2 regions of the Streptomyces sp. NPDC001922 genome follow, and region 2 is predicted to be linked to the other one. Evidence: riboswitches for the same ligand, from Rfam matches in the RefSeq annotation. Region 2 holds a riboswitch; the other holds the start of a gene.
What was found. Region 2 has a riboswitch for cobalamin ahead of ACFYYR_RS14390 (ABC transporter substrate-binding protein). Riboswitches for the same ligand answer to the same signal wherever they lie in the genome.

Region 1: linked by a shared signal. The riboswitch ahead of ACFYYR_RS06895 (energy-coupling factor ABC transporter permease) and the one ahead of ACFYYR_RS14390 (ABC transporter substrate-binding protein) in region 2 are both predicted to bind cobalamin.

Annotation. Positions count from the first base shown of each region.
Region 1 covers NZ_JBIASV010000003.1:310,972-316,881, reverse strand. The annotation lists gene ACFYYR_RS06915 (VOC family protein) at 1-357, shown strand, start outside; gene ACFYYR_RS06910 (GNAT family N-acetyltransferase) at 447-1,013, shown strand; gene ACFYYR_RS06905 (chaplin) at 1,271-1,510, opposite strand; gene ACFYYR_RS06900 ((2Fe-2S)-binding protein) at 1,752-2,468, shown strand; cobalamin riboswitch at 2,621-2,816, shown strand; gene ACFYYR_RS06895 (energy-coupling factor ABC transporter permease) at 2,845-3,537, shown strand; gene ACFYYR_RS06890 (energy-coupling factor ABC transporter substrate-binding protein) at 3,534-3,902, shown strand; gene cbiQ (cobalt ECF transporter T component CbiQ) at 3,907-4,656, shown strand; gene ACFYYR_RS06880 (energy-coupling factor ABC transporter ATP-binding protein) at 4,653-5,498, shown strand; gene ACFYYR_RS06875 (DMT family transporter) at 5,699-5,910, opposite strand, start outside.
Region 2 covers NZ_JBIASV010000007.1:124,248-130,157, forward strand. The annotation lists gene ACFYYR_RS14385 (NAD(P)/FAD-dependent oxidoreductase) at 1-1,022, opposite strand, end outside; cobalamin riboswitch at 1,274-1,455, shown strand; gene ACFYYR_RS14390 (ABC transporter substrate-binding protein) at 1,490-2,488, shown strand; gene ACFYYR_RS14395 (FecCD family ABC transporter permease) at 2,565-3,539, shown strand; gene ACFYYR_RS14400 (ABC transporter ATP-binding protein) at 3,536-4,447, shown strand; gene ACFYYR_RS14405 ((2Fe-2S)-binding protein) at 4,444-5,562, shown strand; gene ACFYYR_RS14410 (hypothetical protein) at 5,765-5,910, opposite strand, start outside.

The sequences.
Region 1 (5,910 bases), on a different contig from region 2:
CGCGACGCCTTCGCCGCGGCCATCTTCTACGCGGAGGTCTTCGACTGGGCCTCCGGACGGCCCGACGGCTGCGAGGTCGAGTACGAGCACGACGCCGTGGTGGTCCTGGCCCGCGGGCAGAAGGTGGCGCGGCTGCGCGGGGGCGGTGTGGAGGCGGATCCGGACCCGCAGGTCCGGCCCCGCTGGAACGTCTACTTCCGGGTGCCTGACGTCGATGCCGCGGCCGAGGCGGCCGTCCGGGCGGGCGGCACGGTCACCGGCGAGCCGGACGACTCCTCGATCGGCCGCTCGGCGACCCTCCGGGATCCGCAGGGCGGCCTCTTCACGGTGACCACGGGGACCGGCGCCGCCGCCTGAACACCGCCGCACCTGAACACCACCGCCTGAACACCTGCGCACACCTCGCCGAGAGGCCGGTGCGCCCCGCTCCGGTTAGCGTGAGGAGCATGTATGCGCCGCTGCGTACGGAACGGCTCGTGGTGCGCGACTGGACCCCCGGCGACGCCGAGGCCGCGCTGCGGATCTACGGCGCCGAGGAGGTCGCCCACTGGCTGACGCCTGCCATGCACCGGGTCGGCGACCTCCCCGCGATGCGCGCCGTCCTCCAGGCGTGGGAGGAGTCGCAGCCCAACCTGGTGCGGCCGTCGGGACGCTGGGCCGTGCAGCGCCGGGAGGACGACCGGGTGGTCGGCGGGGTCGTCATCCGGATGCTGCCGCCTTACGACGAGGACCTGGAGATCGGCTGGCAGCTCAGCCCCGACACCTGGGGCCGCGGCTATGCGACGGAGGCCGGTGCCGCGGTGGTCCGGTGGGCGTTCGAGCAGGGCGTGGACGAACTGTTCGCGGTCGCCCGCCCCAACAACACCAAAGCCGCGGCGACGGCCCGCCGGATCGGCATGGAGTGGGTGGGGGAGACGACCAAGTACTACGACATGCGGCTCAACGTCTACCGCATCCGCCCCTCCGACCTGGCCGAACCGGTCCGCATGCCGACCGACCGCGCCCACGGCTGACGCGGGGACGTCGCGGCGGGTCCGGGCATCGGCGGATCTTGACATCGGGGGTGCGGGGGCCGCGGAGGCGGGGAGGGGGAGTGCGGAGACGGGGGCGGTGCGAGAGCAGGAAAGTGGCGCCCGCCGTCCCGTGGACGGGCGCCACAGCCGAGGGGGCGGAGGAGCCGGAACGCTGCCCGGCGTGCTCCCCTCAGCGGTCGGGGCCCGGGGGCCCCGAGGACTCACCGGTCGACAGAGCCCTGCCGACCGAAGGAACCTCAGCGGTTGGCGCAGGAGTTCCCGAGGGCGGGGTTGGCGACACCGATGACGCTCACGGTGTCCCCGCAGGCGTTGACCGGCACGTGGATCGGGGCCTGGACCAGGTTGCCCGAACCGAGGCCCGGGGAGAGCATGGCGGCACCCTGGGTGCCCGAGTCGGCGACCGCCGCACCAGCGGCGGCGGAGAGGGCGGCACCGGCAGTGGCGGCCAGGACGGCGGCCTTGGCAATACGCGACATGACGCAAACTCTTTTCAGTCGTACAGAAAGAAACGTCCCTGCCTGTGACAAGCAGGGAACCGGATCAACGCACCGGACGAGGTGAAGATGCGCCTCGTGGACGGCTTTGGCCCGATCGAGTGATCGACGGGCGACGTGTTGCCGCCGTCCCTCCGCGCGAGTGCGAAGCGTCCCGCCCCGGGGTCCTCCCGGCCGCCGCCGGCCCGTACGGGAGAATCCGGAGGCGACGGAGAGGAGCCACATGCCGGGGATGTCCATGGCCGCCGGCCTGCGCCGGGTCGCCGAGGCGGGGCCGTTCTTCGCCGTGCGGACCGCGGAGGCGCCGGGAGAGGGGCCGCGCGCCCACGGGTATGTGCCGCTCGCCGAGCTGGACGCGGGCCCCGGTCCGCTGCGCGCCCGGATCGCGACCGTGGCCGGCCGGCTGGGCACGGACGAGCTCCGGGTGGGCGCTTCCCTCGTCTTCCAGGGTCTCGCGGCCCGGCTGTGGTCCCTCGCGCTCGGCTCCGCCGTGCTCGCCGGCGCCCTCCCCGACCTCTCCCCGGAGCGCCTGTGGTGGCACCCGGACCGGAGCGCGCCGGACGAACTCTGGCTGCCCGGCCCCGTGTCGGCGGCGGATCCCGGCACCTCGGCGGACCGGCTGCGCACGGCGGTGGTCGACGCCCACCTCGTCCCCCTGCACCGCGCCGTGCGGTCCGTGTGTCAGGTTTCGGGGCAACTGCTCTGGGGCAACGCCGGGTCGGCGCTGTTCGGCTCGTACCGCGTCCTGCGTGACGGGTGCCGTGCGCAGGGCCGTACCGAGGCCGCGGACACGGCGTCGGCGCTGGTCCGGGAGCTGTTCCGGGAACCGCCGCTGCACGGCACCGGCACCCTCGCGGGCGGCACCTTCACCCGGCGCAGCTGCTGTCTCTACTACCGGGTCCCGGGTGGCGGGTTCTGCGGCGACTGCGCGCTCGCCTGAAGCGACGGCCACCACGGAATCGCCCGCGGGACCGTGAACATGCTCACGCGAGGGGCGCGTGGTCGGTCGCCCGCGCCCCGGAAGCGCACCGTGCTCCAGCCTCCGGTGGTGGCCGATACCAACCCCCGGTTGTGGCCGGAGCGTGCTGCCCACTAACCTCGCAGGGCCTTGGTGTACGGGAAACCGGTGATGAAACCGGTGCGGCCCTCGCCACTGTGATCGGGAAGTCCGGTTCCACCCTTCGGGGAGCCACTGGGACGCCGAGCCGCCGGCTCGGTGCCCGGGAAGGCGGAGTCCGGGCGGCACGACCCGTCAGCCAGGAGACCGGCCGGGGCGCGTCGTCCATCCACGAGGTGCTGGAGAGGTTCGCTTTCCCATGCATATAGCCGAGGGGTATCTGCCCCCGTTGCACGCGGTCGCCTGGAGCGCCGCCGCTGCCCCGTTCGTCGTCCACGGCGTCCGGTCCCTGTCCCGCGAGGTCAAGGAGAACCCCGAGAGCACGCTGCTGCTCGGCGCCTCCGGAGCCTTCACCTTCGTTCTCTCCGCCCTCAAGATCCCGTCGGTGACCGGCAGTTGCTCGCATCCGACGGGCACCGGCCTCGGGGCCATCCTGTTCCGGCCGCCCATCATGACGGTCCTCGGCACGATCACCCTGCTCTTCCAGGCGCTGCTGCTCGCCCACGGCGGACTCACCACGCTCGGGGCCAACGCCTTCTCCATGGCGATCGTCGGCCCCTGGGCCGGATACGGGGTGTACCGGCTGGTCCGGCGGCTGGGCGCACCGCTCATGGCTGCCGTGTTCGCCGGGGCGTTCGTCGCGGACCTCAGCACCTACTGCGTCACCAGCCTGCAGCTCGCGCTGGCCTTCCCCGACCCGGGCACCGGAGTCCTCGGCTCCCTCGCCAAGTTCGGCGGCATCTTCGCCGTCACCCAGATCCCGCTGGCGGTCAGCGAGGGCATCCTCACCGTGCTGGTGATGCGCCTCCTGACCCAGTCCAGCAAGGGGGATCTGATCCGGCTGGGCGTGCTGTCCCGCTGCGCGGACGAGCAGGAGGCCGTTGCCCGATGAAGCGTCACACCAAGATCAACCTGCTGTTGCTGGCGCTGGTCGTCGCTCTGGCGGTGCTGCCGCTCGCGCTCGGCCTCGGGGACCACAAGAAGGAGCCCTTCACGGGCGCCGACGCCCAGGCCGAGTCCGCGATCACCGAGATCCGGCCGGACTACGAGCCCTGGTTCAGCCCGCTCTACGAACCGCCGTCCGGCGAGGTGGAGTCCGCGCTGTTCGCCCTTCAGGCCGCGCTCGGCGCGGGCGTCCTGGCGTACTACTTCGGGCTGCGCCGCGGGCGCCGTCAGGGTGCGGAGCAGGCCGCGTCCCAGGGCGGCTCCGGGGCCCCGGGCGGGGCGGCGACGCCGGACCGCGAGACCGCGGCCTAGCCGCGTGCTGCCCATCGACGCGGCGGCGCACAGCAGTCGCTGGCGCCGCCGCCACCCCCTGGACAAGGCCGTTCTCGCGCTCGGTCTGACGGTGTCGGCGGTCTGCCTGCCGCCGTGGCCGGGGTCGCTCCTCGTCGCGGTGGCCGCGCTCGTCCTGCTGCTGGGTCCGGCCGCCGTGCCGCCCCGTCAGCTGTGGCGGGCCTACCGCATTCCGCTCGGGTTCTGCGTCACCGGCGCCCTGCCGCTCCTCGTCCGGCTGGGCGGCCCGCACGGCCCGCTCTCCCTGGCTCCGGACGGGCCCGCGCACGCCGGACAGCTGCTGCTGCGCACCTCCGCCGCGTCGCTCGGGGTGCTGCTGTTCTCGTTCACCACGCCCCTGTCCGACCTGCTGCCCCGGCTGGCGCGGGCGGGCGTGCCGCCCGCGGTGGTCGATGTCGCCCTGGTCACCTACCGGATGGCCTTCCTGCTCCTGGACACCGTCTCCCGGGTCCGCCAGGCCCAGGCCGCCCGGCTGGGCCAGTCCGGACGGGCCGCGGCCTGGCGGTCGCTGGCCGGACTCGGAGCCACCGTGTTCGTCCGGGCGTTCGCGCGGGCCGCCCGGCTCCAGGCGGGGCTCGCGGGCCGCGGCTACGACGGCTCCCTCCGCGTCCTGGTGGCCGACGCCGAGGTCTCCCGGCGCTTCGTGGCCGCGTCGGTCACGCTCCTGGCGGGGATCGCCGCCCTCACGCTCGCACTCGAAAGGCTCACCCCATGACCGCAGGACCGCACGTGGTGGAACTCCTCGGCGCGGGATACGCCTACGAGGACGGGCCGGCCGTCCTGGACGACATCACCTTCGGCATCCGCGACGGCCGCAGCCTGGCGCTGCTCGGCCGGAACGGCAGCGGGAAGACCACCCTGCTGCGGCTGCTCAGCGGAGGCCTCCGGCCCTCGGCGGGCGAGCTGCGTCTGGAGGGAACCACGGTCTCCTACGGCCGCGCGGGGCTCACCCGGCTGCGCACCACGGTGCAGTTGGTGGTCCAGGACCCGGACGACCAGCTCTTCGCCGCATCGGTCGGGCAGGACGTCTCGTTCGGCCCGATGAACCTGGGGCTCCCGGAGCCGGAGGTGCGCGAGCGCGTCGCGGACGCACTCGCCGCGCTGGACATCACCGCGCTGCGCGACCGGCCCACGCATCTGCTCTCCTACGGACAGCGCAAGCGAGCGGCCATCGCCGGAGCGGTGGCCATGCGACCGCGGGTGCTCATCCTCGACGAGCCGACGGCGGGCCTCGACCCGCACGGTCAGGAACGGCTGCTGGAGGTGCTGAGGCGGCTGCGGGCGGCGGGCACCACCGTGGTCATGGCCACGCACGACGTGGACCTGGCCCTGCGCTGGGCGGACGACACCGCCGTGCTTGCACCGGACGGCCTGCACACCGGGCCGACCGCGGAACTGCTGGCCGACGGGCGGCTGCTGGACGAGGCCCGGCTGCGGCGCCCGTGGGGGCAGGCGGCGGCCGAGGTACTGCGGGCCCACGGACTGCTCGGACCGGACGCGATCGGGCCGCGGACGCCGGAGGACCTGGCGGGGTACGCGGTGGCGCGAACGGCCTGATGCCGGATTCCCGGGCGATCCCGGGTATCGCGCCGGTCCCGGGGCCGGGTTCCGGTTTTCGGGGGCCCGGCCCCGGCATCCGGTCCGGCATCTCGTCAGGCGCTTCGTCCCGGTGCCGCGGCCTGTCCCGGGTCCGGGGCGCCGGATGCGTTCCGGTCACGGTGTCCGGTTCTGCGTCCCCGTCAGGCGGGCCGGGGCGGTCAGCCTGTGGTCAGCAGGGGCGGCCCGTCCTCCCGCACGCCGGGAGCGGGGTCGGGAATCCGGCCCGGGGGGCCGTCCGCCGTCAGGACCACCAGACCCCATGCCGTGAGCGCCCCGGCCGCGAGTGCCGCCGGAACTCCGGCCGCGCCGAAGCGGAAACCTTCGTGCAGCAGCCCGATGCCCACCGCCGCGGCGGCCACCGGATTGACGA
Region 2 (5,910 bases):
CGGGTGACGCCCCCGGTGTCCGTGCGCGAACCGAAGCGGTACGGAACTCCCCGGCCGCCGAGGGCGATCCGGCCGTCCGCGGTGCGCTGGGCGTAGATGTAGGCGTGGGCCGTGTCGCCGAGCACCTCCCGGTTCCGCCAGCCGATCCGCTCCCACACCGTGTCGGGCAGCGGCTCGGTGACGATCATCGAGCTGTTCATCGGCAGCCACTGACGGCGCAGTCCGGCGATGCTCGCGCTGAACCCCTCCGTCGCCCGGATCACATAGTCGGCGGTCACCCTGCCCCGGTCGGTGCGGGCGACGGCCCGCCCTCCGGCGTTGCGGGGGAGGATCTCGGTGACCGTGGTGCCCTCCAGGATGTCGACTCCGCGGGCGGCCACCGCCCGTGCCAGCCCCGAGGCCAGCGCCGCGGGCTGGACGGCGGCGGCGTGCGGCGTCCAGGCGGCCGCCGACGCCCCCGCCACGGCCACCCGCTCCGCCCGTTCCGTCGCGTCGAGCAGCCGCAGGTCCTCCTCGGCGAAGCCCCAGTCGCGCTGTTCCTCGACAGCGGCCAGCAGCCGCGCCTGCTGCGCGGGGCCGACCGCGACGCGCAGCATGCCGCCCTTGTGGATGCCCGCGTCGATGCCCTCGGTGTGCGCCACGGCGATCACCTCGTCGACGGACCGGAACAGGGTGCGCTGCATCTCCCGCACCGCGGCCCGGCCGTGCTGCGCGGCGTAGCGCTCCCGGGCCCCGGCGAAGCCGTGGTAGAGCCAGCCGCCGTTCCGCCCGGAGGCGCCGAATCCCGCGAACTCCCGCTCCAGCACGGCGATCCGCAGACCGGGCCGGTCCCGCGCGAGGTAGTACGCGGTCCACAGGCCGGTGTAGCCGCCGCCGACGATCGCCACGTCGTAGTCGCGGTCCCCGGGGAGGGCGGGCCGGCGCCCGGGCGGGCCGCCGTCCCGGTACCAGAAGGAGACGCCGCCGTTGACGAATCCGTCCGCCAAGGGTGCCGTACGAGGAGTGGTCCGGCCGTGGTTCATCCGAGGGGCCCCGCATTCCCGGTGGTCGCAGACCGTTCAGGGTAGGCGGTACCGGGCCGGACGGAACACCCCCGTCGGTGCCGGGCCGGCCGGACACCCCGTCGGTGCCGGACGGCGGAGGAACGGCGACCGCTCCGGCCTGCCGCACCCCGGGCGGGCGCGGTTCCCCACGGAGGCGGTTCACACCGGGGCGGTTCCCGCAGGGCAACGAGCGGCGCAGCTCACGGGCTCGCGCCCTGGGCGGGCTGATCGCGCTCTGACAGAATGCGGGTGTTCACGAGGCGGCGGACCCCGGGAAGCCGGTGCGAATCCGGCACGGTCCCGCCACTGTGACCGGGGAGCCGCTTCGAACGGCGGTGTGCCGCACGGCGCACCGCGCCGGGACGGGCCGCTCCTCGGGAGTCAGACACCGGACTGCCGCCTTCAGCACCGACCAGGGGACGCGGATCCCCCGGAGGAGGCATGCCATGTCCCGGTTCCCGGGGTCACTGCGCGTCCGGACCATCGCGGCGGCTCTGCTGCTGCTCCCGCTCACCGGCTGCGGCCTCGCGCCCACGGACGACCGGCCCGCCGGCCGTTCCGCCGCCGCGAAGGGCTTCCCGTACACGGTCACCAACTGCGGTGTGAAGACCACGTTCACGGCTCCGCCGAAGCGGGCCGTCACCCTGAACCAGCACGCCACCGAGGTCATGCTCGCCCTGGGCCTGGAGAAGCGCCTGGCCGGCACCGCCTACCTCGACGACCGGGTGCTGCCCCGCTTCCGGGACGCCTACCGGGGCGTCGACGTCCTGGCCGACAAGTACCCCTCGTACGAGAAGCTGCTCGCCGCCGGACCCGACTTCGTCTACGGCGGCTACGCCAGCGCCTTCGACAGGAGCGAGGGCCGGGACCGCGGTTCGCTGGAGAAGAGCGGGGTGCACACCCGGCTCAACATCGAGAGCTGCGGCCGCGGTCCGGTGCGGGTGGACCGGCTGCGTCAGGAGATCCGCGAGACCGCGCGCACCTTCGGCGTCCCCGAGCGGGCCGACGCCCTCCTGGCCCGCCAGGACAAGCAACTCGCGGCCACGGCGAAGCGGTTGAAGGGCGCGGACCGGCCCTCCGTCCTCGTCTACGACAGCGGCGACAGCGCGGCATTCACCGCGGGCGGCAAGGGCATCGGCAACGAGATCGTCCGCCTCGCCGGCGGCCGGAACGTCTTCGCCGACCTCGACCGCACCTTCGGCGACGTCTCCTGGGAGAAGGTCGTCCAGCGGCGCCCCGAAGTGATCGTGATCTACGACTACGGCGGCACCCCGGTGGCGGCCAAGAAGAAGCGGCTGCTCCGCGACCCGGCGCTCGCCGACGTTCCGGCGATCCGGAACAAGCGCTTCGCGGTGCTGCCGCTGTCCTCCGCCGTGCTCGGCGTGCGGGTGCCCGAGGCGGTCGACTCGCTGGCCCGGCAGCTCCACCCCGGACACGGCGGTTAGCGCGGTGCTCCGCCGAATACCGCGGACCCCGGCGGGGCGGCTCCGCTGCTCCCTCGTCCTCGCCGGCCTCGCGGCCGTGTTCGCCGCGGCGGCGGTCGCCGGGCTCGCCCTGGGCCCCGTCCGGATCCCCGCCGGGGATGTGCTGCGCATCCTCGCCGGGGACACCGGGGCCGGCCCGTTCACCACGATCGTGCGCGACGTCCGGCTGCCGCGGGTCCTGCTCGGCGCCGTCGTCGGCGCCGGACTCGCCGTCGTCGGGACCGTTCTCCAGGCCCTGGTCCGCAACCCGGTGGCCGACCCCTTCCTCCTCGGCATCTCCTCGGGCGCCTCGACCGGCGCGGTGCTCGTGGTGGTGCTCGGTCTCGGCGCGGGGGCGACGTCCTTCGCCCTGCCGGCCGGTGCCTTCGTGGGATCGCTCGGCGCCCTCGTCGCCGTCTACGCCATGGCCCGCCGCGGCGGGACGATGACCACCGGCCGGCTGGTCCTCGCCGGGGTGGCCGTGCAGTACATCCTCTCCGCCCTCACCAGCCTGGTGCTCGTCACGGCCGCCGAGGCCGAACACCTGCGGGCCGTGCTGTTCTGGACCCTCGGCGGTCTCGGCGGCGCCCGCTGGGACGCACTGCTCCTGCCCGCGGTCGCCCTCGCCGTCGGTACCGCCGTGCTGATGGCGCTGGCCCGGCCGCTCGACCTGCTACTCGTCGGCGAGGAGGGGGCCACCGTCCTGGGGCTGGACACCGGGCGGTTCCGGGCGGCGGTGTTCGTCCTCGCCTCGCTGGTCACCGGGGTTCTCGTGGCCGTCAGCGGAGCCATCGGCTTCGTCGGCCTGGTGGTGCCGCACGCCGCCCGGATGGCCGTCGGGGCCGGACACCGCGCCCTGCTCCCGGTGTCGGCCCTCGGTGGCGCCGCCTTCCTGGTCCTCGCCGATCTGCTGGCCCGGACCGTCGCCGCCCCGGCCGAGGTTCCCGTGGGCGTGCTCACCGCCCTGGCCGGCGGCCCCTGCTTCCTGTGGCTGCTGCGGCGCACCTCTCGTACCGAAGGGATCACCGGATGAGCGCCCGGACTCCGGCGCCCGCGGAACTGCGGGCCGAGGCCGTCTCCTTCCGCGTCGGCGGCGCCCCCGACGGGCGTCCCATCCTGGACTCCGTCGACATCGAGGCCCGCACGGGGGAGACCGTCGGCCTCGTCGGCCCCAACGGCAGCGGCAAGACGACCCTGCTGCGGTGTGTCTACGGCACCCTGCGGCCCACGGCGGGCCGCATCTTCCTCGACGGCCGGGACATGGCGGAGCTCGGCACCAAACGCCGGGCCCGGCGCATTGCCACCGTTCCCCAGGACGCCGGTGCCGTCTTCGGGCTGACGGTCCGCGACATGGTCGCCATGGGCAGGTCCCCGCACAAGCGCTTCTGGGAGACCGACACCGCCGACGACACCGCCCGGGTGCGGGACGCCCTGGCCCGGGTAGGCGCGGACGGCCTGGCGGACCGGCACGTCGAGGAACTCTCCGGCGGCGAGCGCCAACGCGCCCTCGTCGCACGGGCCCTGGCCCAGGACCCGTCGCTGCTCGTCCTGGACGAGCCCACCAACCACCTCGACATCCGGCACCAGTTGGAGGTCCTCTCCCTGGTCCGCGCCCTCGGCACCACGAACCTCCTGGCGCTGCACGACCTCAACCTCGCCGCGTACTACTGCGACCGGATCCACGTACTGGCCGAGGGCCGGGTGGTGGCCTGCGGTCCGCCCGCGGAGGTGCTGACGGAGGACATGCTGGCCGAGGTCTACGGGGTGCGCGCGGAGGTGGGCGTCCACCCGGTGACCGGCGCACCGACGGTGCTCTACCTGCCGCCGGAGGCCGAACACCGGGCCGGCGGCCGGGAGACGGACCGGGGCGGGAGAGCCGCGCCGGTCACCGGTATGCGGCGTACTCCCGCGTCGGGGGCTGCCACGGGCGGGCAGGCGTGAGCGCCGTGCCCGGGCCGGCCGCCGGTGATGCCGGTGACACCGCGCCTGGGGCAGCCGCCGGTGACGCCGCGCCCGGCGGAGCCGTCAGTGCTGCCGGTGACGCGAGTGACGCCTCGGCGGGGGACCCGGCCGACGCCGCCGTGCCCGATGCCCCGGCCGGCGCCGGCCGGACCGGGGCCGACGCCCTGCGCGGGACCGGCATGACCGGAGCCGACGCCCCGTCCGGTGCCACGGCCGGCATGACCGGTCCGCCGGCTCCGGAAGCGGCCGCGCACGGCCCGCGCTACGCCCTGGGCCACGGCCCGCAGGCCACCGGCCCGGACCTGCTGCCCGCGGACCGGCTGCTGGACCCCGGGAGCCCGGAGCTGGACCGGCTGCTGACCAGCGAGTACGAGGGGAGCGGCCACCGCACGGCCCACGCCGCGGCGCTGACCCTGATCGCCGTCTACGCGGGCCGGGTCACCGCGGCGGCGGTGCTCCAATGGGCCCTGGACGGACGGGTTCCGGACCTGCGGGCGGAGAACGTCCTGGTGCGGCCGTCGGGGCACGGCATCGGCGGCGTGTGGCTGCGCCGGAACCGGATGCTGACCGGGGCGGCGACAGCGGCCCGGCCGGCGACGGCGGCCCGGCCGGGTGCGGGGTCCGCGGAGGTGACACCGGCTCCGCCCTGCGGACACGTTCACGCGTCTGCCGGAGACCGGACGTCCGCCACCTGCCCGGCGTGCTTCCGGGCCGCCACCCTGCCGCTGCTCCACCGGGCCGTCCTGGACGACCACTTGCTGCCGTTCGCGGATGCCCTGCACCGGCGCACCCGGGCCGGGCTGCGCCAGTTGCGCGGCGGGGTGGCTCACGGCTGCGCCACCGCGCTCTGTGCCTCGCAGGCCGATCCGGACGAACTGGCGCTGCGCTGGGACGAGTTCAGTGCGACCGCGCCCGGCGGCATCGGGCACCTCGGGGAGGTGGCACAGGTGCGGCGGCCCGACGGAACCCCGCGACTCGTCTATCTCCGGCGCACCTGCTGTCTGTACTACACCAGCGCCGAGGCGGTCCGCTGCGCGAGCTGCTGCCTGACCGGCCGGGCGGAACGGCTGCGTGCGTACGCCGCCGGAACATGACCGCGCACCGACCACGCACGGACCACGCGGCGGGCGCCGTCGCCTGCGCCGCGGGGTCCCGGTCGGGCTTGAGGGCCGGCAGGGCGACGATGCCCGCCACGGTCGCGGTGGTGGCCAGGGCTGCGCGGTTCGTCATGGGATCTCCCTCGGGTGGGGTGCGGCGGCCCGGGAGGGCCGGTACGCGGGTCGGAAGACTCGTGGTTCAGAAGGCGAAGGACTCGTGGTGGACGCGGTGCCGGGGCACGCCCGCCGCCCGCAGCGCCTCCTTGGCGGCGGCGGTCATCCCGGGCGGGCCGCAGAGATACACGTCGTGCGAGGCGGGGTCGGTGACCACCCGGCGCAGGGTGT